One region of the Cupriavidus sp. 22TCCZM04-2 genome, then DNA from elsewhere that is predicted to be linked to it. Evidence: predicted binding sites of a transcription regulator. Region 1 holds the regulator's gene; each other region holds the start of a gene.

What was found. The regulator sigma-54, encoded in region 1, starts transcription at its own class of promoters, with help from an activator protein. The targets are predictions, from matches to a motif close to TGGCANGNAANCTGCTTT.
Region 2: the regulator sigma-54 is predicted to act here: its motif matches at 1,929-1,946, upstream of AC3FKG_RS14580 (ammonium transporter).
Region 3: the regulator sigma-54 is predicted to act here: its motif matches at 1,054-1,071, upstream of AC3FKG_RS08160 (pilin).

What each region holds. Positions count from the first base shown of each region.
Region 1 is NZ_JBYOJS010000004.1:245,126-248,403, forward strand. Features, by position in the region: gene lptB (LPS export ABC transporter ATP-binding protein) at 1-467, shown strand, start outside; gene AC3FKG_RS09050 (RNA polymerase factor sigma-54) at 567-2,045, shown strand; gene hpf (ribosome hibernation-promoting factor, HPF/YfiA family) at 2,095-2,448, shown strand; gene AC3FKG_RS09060 (PTS sugar transporter subunit IIA) at 2,825-3,278, shown strand, end outside.
Region 2 is NZ_JBYOJS010000008.1:181,948-185,225, reverse strand. Features, by position in the region: gene AC3FKG_RS14585 (mechanosensitive ion channel family protein) at 1-504, opposite strand, end outside; gene AC3FKG_RS14580 (ammonium transporter) at 695-1,897, opposite strand; gene AC3FKG_RS14575 (HU family DNA-binding protein) at 2,418-2,699, shown strand; gene AC3FKG_RS14570 (acyl-CoA thioesterase) at 2,878-3,278, shown strand, end outside.
Region 3 is NZ_JBYOJS010000004.1:57,076-60,353, reverse strand. Features, by position in the region: gene AC3FKG_RS08165 (TerC family protein) at 132-827, shown strand; gene AC3FKG_RS08160 (pilin) at 1,142-1,630, shown strand; gene AC3FKG_RS08155 (PglL family O-oligosaccharyltransferase) at 1,722-3,278, shown strand, end outside.

The DNA.
Region 1 (3,278 bases):
GCAAGCTCAATGTGGAAGAGAACATCCGCGCGGTGCTGGAGCTGCAGCTGGTCAACGGCAAGCCGCTGCCTAAGGCCGAGATCGACAGCCGCCTCGATACGCTGCTGGACGACCTGCAGATCGCCCACCTGCGCAACAACCCCGCGCTGTCGCTGTCGGGCGGCGAGCGCCGCCGCGTGGAAATCGCCCGCGCGCTGGCGTCCTCGCCGCGCTTCATCCTGCTTGATGAACCGTTCGCCGGCGTGGATCCGATCGCCGTCGGCGAAATCCAGCGCATCGTCAGCTTCCTGAAGGCACGCAACATCGGCGTACTGATCACCGACCACAACGTGCGCGAGACGCTTGGCATCTGCGACCACGCGTACATCATCAGCGAAGGCACCGTACTCGCATCGGGCCAGCCCGACGAAATCATCGCCAACGAGTCGGTGCGCCGCGTCTACCTGGGCGAGAACTTCCGCATGTGAAGCCGGGGGCGGCAGGTGGGCTTGGCAGAGACGATCAGGCAGCATCAGCGATAGCAATTTCCGTTCCAACATCGGTTGGATGCGCATAGAATAGGTCGCATGAAACCGTCGCTACAGCTCCGTCTCTCCCAACATCTGGCACTCACGCCGCAACTGCAGCAGTCGATCCGGCTGCTGCAACTTTCTACGCTTGAGCTGCAGCAGGAAGTCGAGCAGGCCTTGACGGAAAACCCGCTGCTGGAGCGCGAAAACGACTGGATCGACAGCCCGCTGCGCGTGGCGGCCGATGGCTCGGTCAACCTGCAGAGCGCACCCGCGCCCGCACCGGCCGAACCGCAGGGCAACAGCGACGCGAACCCCAGCAGCCCGGGCAGCGAGGATGAGAGCTATAGCGACAGCGGTAGCGAGGATTACGGCAGCGACTGGAGCCTGGACGATTTCGCGCGGCGCCCGCAGGGCGAGGACGACGAGAAGACGCCCATGCAGCTGCGCGACGCCGAACCCACCCTGCGCGAACACCTGATGGAGCAGCTCGCGCCGCTGAAGATCTCGACTCGCGACAAGGGCCTGGCGATCTTCCTGATCGAATCGCTCGACGACGATGGCTACCTGAGCGCGTCGCTCGACGAGATTTGCTCCGAGTTGCCCGAGGAACTCGAATTCGAGGTCGACGAACTGCAGGCGATCCTCACGCTGCTGCAAAGCTTCGACCCGCCCGGCGTGGGCGCGCGCAACGCGGCCGAATGCCTGAGCCTGCAGCTGCGCCGGCTGCAGCATCCGCAGCGCGAACTGGCGCTCTCGATCGTCAACCATCACCTTGAACTGCTTGCCGTACGCGATTACACGCGCCTGAAAAAAGCACTGCAGGTGGATGAAGCGGCGCTCAAGGCCGCGCATGAACTGATCCGCTCGCTCGCGCCCTACCCAGGCCACGCATACAGCCGCCCCGAAGCGGACTTCGTGGTGCCTGACGTATTCGTGCGCAAGAGCGGCGGCGGCTGGATCGCGCAGCTCAATCCGGATGTGATGCCGCGCCTGCGCATCAACGACATGTACGCGCAGATCCTGCGCGGCGCCAAGGGTGAATCCGGTGCCGCGGGGCTGCAGCAAAAGCTGCAGGAAGCGCGCTGGCTGATCAAGAATATCCAGCAAAGGTTCGACACGATCCTGCGAGTTTCGCAGGCGATTGTCGAGCGTCAGAAGAACTTCTTCACGCACGGGGAAATCGCGATGCGCCCCTTGGTTTTGCGGGAGATTGCCGATACACTGGGATTACACGAGTCAACCATATCCCGGGTGACGACCAATAAATACATGGCAACGCCGATGGGTACTTTCGAACTGAAGTACTTTTTTGGCAGCCACGTTTCCACCGAAACCGGTGGGGCGGCTTCTTCAACGGCGATCCGCGCCTTGATCAAGCAACTTATAGGAGCCGAAGACCCGAGGAGTCCTCTTTCCGACAGCCGAATTGCCGAATTGCTGGGTGAACAAGGCTTCGTTGTCGCGCGCCGTACCGTCGCCAAGTATCGCGAAGCCCTGAAGATCCCTGCTGTCAATCTCCGCAAGACTTTGTAGCCGAGTTGCACCGCCTGCCTGGTGCAGCTCTTTCAGAAGGAGAAGCGCTATGAACTTCAAGATCAGTGGACACCACCTGGACATCACGCCTCCGCTGCGTGAGTACGTGGAAACGAAGCTGGAGCGTATCGTCAGGCATTTCGATCAAGTCATTGGCGTCAGCGTGCTACTCTCAGTCGACAATCACAAGGAAAAGGACAGGCGTCAGTACGCGGAAATCAATTTGCACCTTCGGGGCAAGGACATTTTTGTGGAAGCCCATCACGAAGACCTGTATGCGGCCATCGACGCACTCGTCGACAAGCTGGACCGCCAGGTGATTCGCTACAAGGATCGCGTGCAAGGCCACGACCGTGAAGCGGTCAAGTACCAGATGGCCGAGGCTCAACTACAGCAGCAATAATCAAGCCTGCCAGTCGCAAGGCTGGGCACTGAAAACAGGACTGATAAAGCAAGCCGCGCCATGTAGCGCGGCTTTTTTGCATCTGTAGCCCTGGCCTTGCGCGTGTCCTGGACACAAGTGTTCGCAACTGGCGCAGCACGGTGTATGCTCTCCAAGACATAGCGCGTAGCGACTCCGGCGCGAGCACCGTACCCAGGTGTGGCGGCGCCAGCACGGACCAGGCCATACAGGGCGCTGCATTGCACAAGAACAGGGGAGACGCTGCTCTATAATGGCCGAACGCTTGGTAAGCCATGGCGTGGCCGCAACCCGGCCCCACTTCGTTTCCGGGCTGAGCAGTCCGATCTGCCTGCTAACTGAAATCCTCGCATCGCCCATGAATCGTTTGGCCAAACTGCTGCCACCCGGCAACATTAATCTCGACGTCAGCGTCACCAGCAAGAAGCGTGTATTCGAGCAAGCCGGGCTCCTATTCGAGAACAACCATGGCGTGGCGCGGGCGACCGTGACCGACAACCTGTTCGCGCGCGAGTCCCTGGGTTCGACCGGTCTGGGCGCGGGCGTGGCCATTCCGCACGGGCGCATCAAGGGGCTGAAGCAACCGCTGGCTGCCTTCATGCGGCTGGCCGAGCCGATCCCGTTCGAATCGCCGGATGGCAAGCCCGTCTCGCTGCTGATCTTCTTGCTGGTGCCGGAACAGGCTACGCAGCAGCATCTCGAGATTCTTTCCGAAATCGCCCAATTGCTGTCGGATCGCGACATGCGCGAAGGCCTGGCAACCCTGGCCACGCCGGACGCGGTCCATGAACTTCTGACGCAGTGGCATCCCT
Region 2 (3,278 bases), on a different contig from region 1:
GATGGTGTCCGAGAAGATCTTGTTATTGCCGATCACCGTCAGCACGTTGTCCGGCGTGTCTAGCGTCGTGGCGAACAGGCCGATCTCGCGCACCGTGCCGGTGACCCCGCCGATGGTCACGAAATCCCCGACCTTGAACGGTCGCAGCACGACCAGGAACGCGCCGGCCGCGAAGTTGGCCATCAGGCCCGACCAGGCCATGCCGATGGCCACGCCGGCTGCGGCAATCAATGCCGCGAAGGTCGTGGTCTGGATGCCGAAGTAGCCCAGGATGCCGATCACCAGGACCACATTCAGCGCGACCGTTACGATCGAGCCGACGTAGCGCAGCAGGGTCGGATCCACCTGCTGCTTGCCCAGCCCGCCCTGGACCATGCGCACCACCACGTGGATCAGCCAGCGGCCGATGATCCAGAAGGCCAGCGCGGCCAGGATCTTGACCCCGAACTCCGTGGCATAGGCAATCACCACGATCCTCAACTTTTCCAACGTTGACGCATCCATCGGCATTCCCCTGGTCGATTGGCCGGCAAAGGGCCGGCACCAAACGAAGAACTGCGAAGACTGGCTGGCAAATCTTGCACGCTGGCGCGTCGCAAGATGACGGGCACGGCAATTATTGCCATGCCGTCCGGGGAAGTTCAAGAAAAGAATTGTCAGGAACGGCGCCTGCGCGCGCGTTCCTGCGGCGGGCTTACCAGTTGGTTTCGCGCTCTGGCGTGGCCGAGATGCGATGCAGCGTCAGGTCGGCGCCGTTGAATTCGGCTTCCGCATCGAGGCGGATGCCGACCAGCTTCCTCAGGGTGCCATAGACGATAGTGCCGCCCGCCAGGGCGATCACGATGCCGAGCAGCGTACCGATCAGCTGCGCGCCCAGCGAAACACCACCGATCCCGCCCAGCGCGTGCTGGCCGAAGATGCCGGCCGCAATGCCGCCCCAGGCGCCGCACAGCCCATGCAGCGGCCACACGCCGAGGACATCATCGATGTGCCATTTGTTTTGCGCGAGCGTGAACAGGTGGACGAACAGCACACCGGCCACTGCGCCGGTGATCAGCGCGCCGAGCGGATGCATCAGGTCGGAACCCGCGCAGACGGCGACCAGGCCTGCCAGCGGGCCGTTGTAGGCAAAGCCCGGGTCGTTGCGGCCGGCCCACCAGGCGGCCAGCGTGCCGCCGGCCATGGCCATCAATGAATTGATGGCGACCAGCCCGCTGATCTTGTCCACGGTCTGGGCGCTCATGACATTGAAGCCGAACCAGCCTACCGCGAGCACCCATGCACCGAGTGCCAGGAACGGAATGTTCGACGGCGGGTGCGCGCTGATGCGGCCATCCTTCTGGTAACGGCCGCGGCGCGCGCCGAGCAGCAGTACCGCGGGCAGGGCGATCCAGCCGCCGACCGCATGGACCACGACCGAGCCGGCGAAATCATGGAACGGGGCGCCGGTCAGGCTGGTGATCCAGTCCTGGATGCCGAAACGATGGTTCCAGGCAATGCCTTCGAAGAACGGGTAGACAAAGCCCACCAGGACAAAGGTCGCGACCAGTTGCGGATTGAAACGCGAACGTTCCGCAATGCCGCCCGAGATAATCGCGGGAATGGCCGCGGCAAAGGTCGCCAGGAAAAAGAACTTGACCAGTTCGTAGCCGCTCTTTTGCGCCAGCGTATCGGCGCCTGCCATGAACTGCACGCCGTAGGCGACGGTATAGCCGATAAAGAAATAGGCAATGGTGGAAACCGCGAAGTCCACCAGGATCTTCACCAGCGCGTTGACCTGGTTCTTCTTGCGCACCGTGCCCAATTCCAGGAAAGCGAAGCCGGCGTGCATGGCCAGCACCATGATTGCGCCAAGCAGGATAAACATGGCGTCGGTGCCAGTCTTCCAATTGTCCATAGGTCCCTCATGCTCAAAATGGGAGCATGGGTATGCAAAAACCATTCCAGAACTGGCCGCATACTGGTGCCATTTGCACCGCCATGGTGGAATCCGCACCGGATATCCGCAGGGGCGGCCCGGATTCCAGGGGGCGAGGTGGTGCAGATCTTCGATAACGAAAGGAGCCAGATCGTCCGTGCGCGCCAGAATGATGCAGCCGGCAGGGGCTTTTATGAACCTTGACGGTGCATTGCACCATAGCGGTGAATGATGGGTGCTGCACCACGATGCCTTGCTAGGGGGCGACAGGCCGGAACCGCCCGCTTGCGCTCCAGTCCGAAATAACGCAGAGAAAGACGCCGGAACAGAGCGGGAAATCGCCCGCTAACCGGCCTCAAGCAAGGATTTCCGGGTTTTTTCGTTGCATTGGTGCCACTGGGGATTGCCCAAGGCGCGAAGGGCAGATTAGACTGCGCCGATCGATGCAATGCCTGCTGGCAGATACATCGGTGACGACGACCAACAAGGGAAATCAGCCATGAATAAAGGTGAACTGGTATCGGCCATCGCCGCGGAAGCAGAACTGAGCAACGCCGCAGCCGAGCGTGCGCTCAACGCAGCGCTGGACAGTATCAAGAAGGCAGTGGCAAAGGGTGATTCGGTAACGCTGGTGGGTTTTGGCAGCTTCAGCTCGGGTAAACGCGCCGCACGCACGGGCCGCAACCCGCGCACGGGCGAAACGATCAAGATTCCGGCCGCGAAGACCGTCAAGTTTTCTGCTGGACAAGGTTTCAAGGACGCCGTGAACAAGAAGAAGTAAGCGGTTTGCGTCCGGAGTAGCGAGAGAGCGGCCTGTCGGGCCGCTTTTTTATTGGCCGCGCGCGTGGCGCTCCGGCCATATCAGGCGCCTGCCCAGGCCACATCAGCCCCGGCGCCCCCGAGCGCCGGTTTACGGGTTACACTGCCGCGCCTCGGCCCCCGCAACTTGCACCACCATCATGAACGACCAGTCCCACCAGCTTTCCATGACCGTGCTGATGACGCCGGACATGGCCAATTTCTCCGGCAACGTGCACGGCGGCACCATCCTGAAGTACCTGGACATGGTGGCCTATGCCTGCGCCAGCCGCTACGCCGGCCGGTACGTGGTCACGCTGTCGGTGGATCAGGTGGTGTTCCGCCAGCCCATCCACGTCGGCGAGCTGGTGACCTTCCTGGCCGCGGTGAACTTCACCGGGCGCAGCTCCATGGAAATCGGCATCAAGGTGGTGACCGAGAATATCCGCAGCAAGCTGGTGCGCCACACCAACAGCTGCTATTTCACGATGGTGGCGGTCGACGACAACGGCGCGCCCGCCGAAGTGCCGCCGCTGGAGCCGCGCGACGAAGTCGAGCGCCA
Region 3 (3,278 bases), 190 kb from region 1:
AGAAGTTCGCCCGTGAATTGAAATCGAATCGAAAGGTTCGCACGATATACATGTCTGTTTTCTCAGACATCCGAAACTGCCGCAATCGGGCGGGGTCGGACACATAGATAGAAACCTCGAGGAGCCTTGCCGTGGAACTGCTGTCTTCCACCACGTTCTGGATTGCGTTGGGATCGATCATCCTGACCAACATCGTCCTGTCCGGCGACAACGCGGTGGTTATCGCGCTCGCCTCGCGCAACCTGCCGCCCGCGCAACAGAAGAAGGCCATTTTCTGGGGCAGCGCCGCCGCCATCATCATGCGCGTGGTGCTGACCGTGGCAGCCGTCAAGCTGCTGAGCCTGCCTTACCTGAAGATCATCGGCGCGGTGCTGCTCGTCTATATCGGCGTGCAACTGCTCAACAGCGACGATGACGAAGAGGGCCACGACGCCAAGGACAATATCTGGGCGGCCATCCGTACCATCCTGATTGCCGACCTGGTGATGTCGCTGGACAACGTGGTGGCCGTGGCCGCCGCGGCCCAGAAGGGCCCCGAGGGCAGCCAGCTGATGCTGCTGATCCTGGGCCTGGGCCTGTCGATCCCGCTGATCGTGTTCGGCAGCACCATCCTGCTCAAGGTGATGGAGCGTTTCCCGATCATCATCGTGCTGGGTGCGGCGTTGCTGGGCTACCTGGCCGGTGAAATGCTCGTGAGTGATCCGGTCGATGCCGCCTGGTTCGAAGTCAATGTGCCGCATGCCCATCTGGTGTTCGGCGCGGCCGGCGCGATCCTGGTGGTGGTTGTCGGCAAGCTGATGGGCCGCCGGGCGGCACAGACGGCCTGACGAAGCGTTTTCGACGCCTCAAAGCAAAGGGCAGCCCGGGTGGCTGCCCTTTCTGCTGATGGAGAAACGGAAATGCGGAACTACCTTATGTGAGTTATCGCACATTTTGTCGATCTGGCATGAGACATTGGCAGACTACTGACAATTTTTGGTACTAAGACACGGGTGCACGTTTGCTACGTGACGAAATTTGTCGCTTGACCCCCTGTTCGTGGGTATTGGTGCCTGGCACAGTACCTGCTCTATCCTCCCCGCACTTCACAAATCGAAGACGTGCAGTGCATTAACCTAAAATCTCTTCGAGGGGTCATCTCATGCAACGGGTTCAACAAATCAAGAAGCTGGGCCGCCGTGTCCAGAAGGGCTTTACGCTGATCGAACTGATGATCGTTGTGGCGATCATCGGTATTCTGGCGGCGATTGCGATTCCGCAGTATCAGGATTATGTGACGCGTAGCCGGTGGTCGGACAATATCACCTCGGTTGCTGCGCTGAAGCAAGCCATTGCGGAGTGTGTCCAGAACAACGCCCTTCCTACCGCAGCGGCCCCGGGTGCACCGGCAATTGCCCCTTGCGACACCACTGCGAACTTGGCCACTGCTGCGGGCGGTAACTTCACAGCTATGCCGACGCCCGCCAACGGCACGGTAACTTATGCTGCCGGCGTTATTAACATCGCGAGCGCAGGCCAGCTGACCAACTCAGGTTGCACCGTAACGTTGACCCCGGGGCTTACCCCGGCGGCCGTGACTTGGACGGGCGCAACTGGCGGAGGTTGTACGCGGAGTCAGACGGGCATCTGATAGCAGTATTTCGCGGAAAAAGCGCCTCCGGGCGCTTTTTCTTTGCCCACCTGCCAAGCTATCATCCGCCTTTTCCCCAACAAGGCGCCGCATGCCGCAGTCCAGGACCGCCATTCCGGCGCTCTTAGTTGTCCTCTCGATTGTTTTTCCCCTGCTGGTTTCCCGGCATACGCTGCCGCTGGCGACCCTATACGGCGAGTGGGTAGCCGCTGCATGTTTTCTTCTGCTTGCCGGCGCGCTCGCGGTATCGACGATCCAGTCCAAGTCACACAACGACGCCAATGTCCCCCGGATCGCGTGCCTTCCCGTCTGGTTGTTCGCCCTTGGCGCAATCCAAACTGCCTACGGCGTCACTGACCTGACTGGCAGCCGTTTCGCGACGCAACTCACTCTCGCATTCGGCGCGGTCGTCATGCTGACGGCCTATCGTTACGGCGCATCTACTTCGACGGACAATCGTCGAGTAGTGACAGACGCCCTCGCCACTGCCTTCCTCCTCGCCGGCCTCCTCGGCACCCTGTCACAATGGGTACAGCTTTTCCACCTGGAATCCCGTAGCTTCGGCCTGGTCTCGTCGTACTTCTACGACGACAACCGCCGCCTCTGGGGCAACCTCAACCAGCCTAACCATCAGGCCACGGTAGAAGGCATGGCATTGGTCGCTGCAACATGGCTAGCATCACGCGGCAAGCTTCGCTTCCCGATGTGGCTGGTAGCCGTGGTCTTGCTGGAAAGCGGTATCGTCCTGTCAGGTTCACGCACCGGCGTTCTGCACGTGGGTCTTGCCGCGCTGTACGCCGTCATCGCCGCGTGGCTTGCATGCGGTACGCGCCGCGATATCGATCCCATGCGCCGGCCCGTCGGCCAACTGGTTGCGGCCGTTGCCATGGTCGCAGTGCTGCTGGTGCTGCAGCCGGCAATCAAGGCAGCCGGCCACGCCTTCGACTGGCGCCTGTTCGACACAATTGCGCAATTCGAGGCCCCGGATCAGATGTCCGCGCGCAGTGCGTTATGGACCCACGCGTGGGCAATGTTCCGCTCCCACCCATGGCTAGGCGTAGGCTGGGGCGAATTCGGCTGGGCCCAGTTCCAGCAGTTGCCGCAGGTCGGCGTGAAGGTCGAGATGGCCCTGCATTCCCACAACGCCATACTCGACCTGCTGGCCAAGACTGGAATTGTCGGGACCGCTGGCGTGGCCATTGCGTTGGCGGGATGGTTGTGGCGCGTGGTGCGTGTCCGGCTGATCCAGGCAAATAACGACGAACGAGCGCAAACCGTCGTCGTCCTGACATGGCTGGCCATGCTTTGCGCGCATTCGATGCTCGAGTATCCGCTGCACTACCTGTACTTCTTCCTGCCGTTCTGCTTCATGCTGGGCTGGCTCGAACCGCGCGGTTTCGGGCGATGGCACATGCCGCGCTGGCTGTCGCTAGGATTGCTGGCGGGTTTCGCCGCGGTCAGCGTGATCGTGCTCGCCACGATGTGGCAGGACTACCGGCGCGCCGAGGCGCGTGAATATGCCACCCGCGAGCGTCGCGCCACGCTGCCGATGCCGGCATACTGGTTCCGCCAATATGCGGCGGCCGATGTCGCCGAGCGTGCGATCATCACGCCCGCCAATGCCGCACAACTGTTGCCTTCCCATATC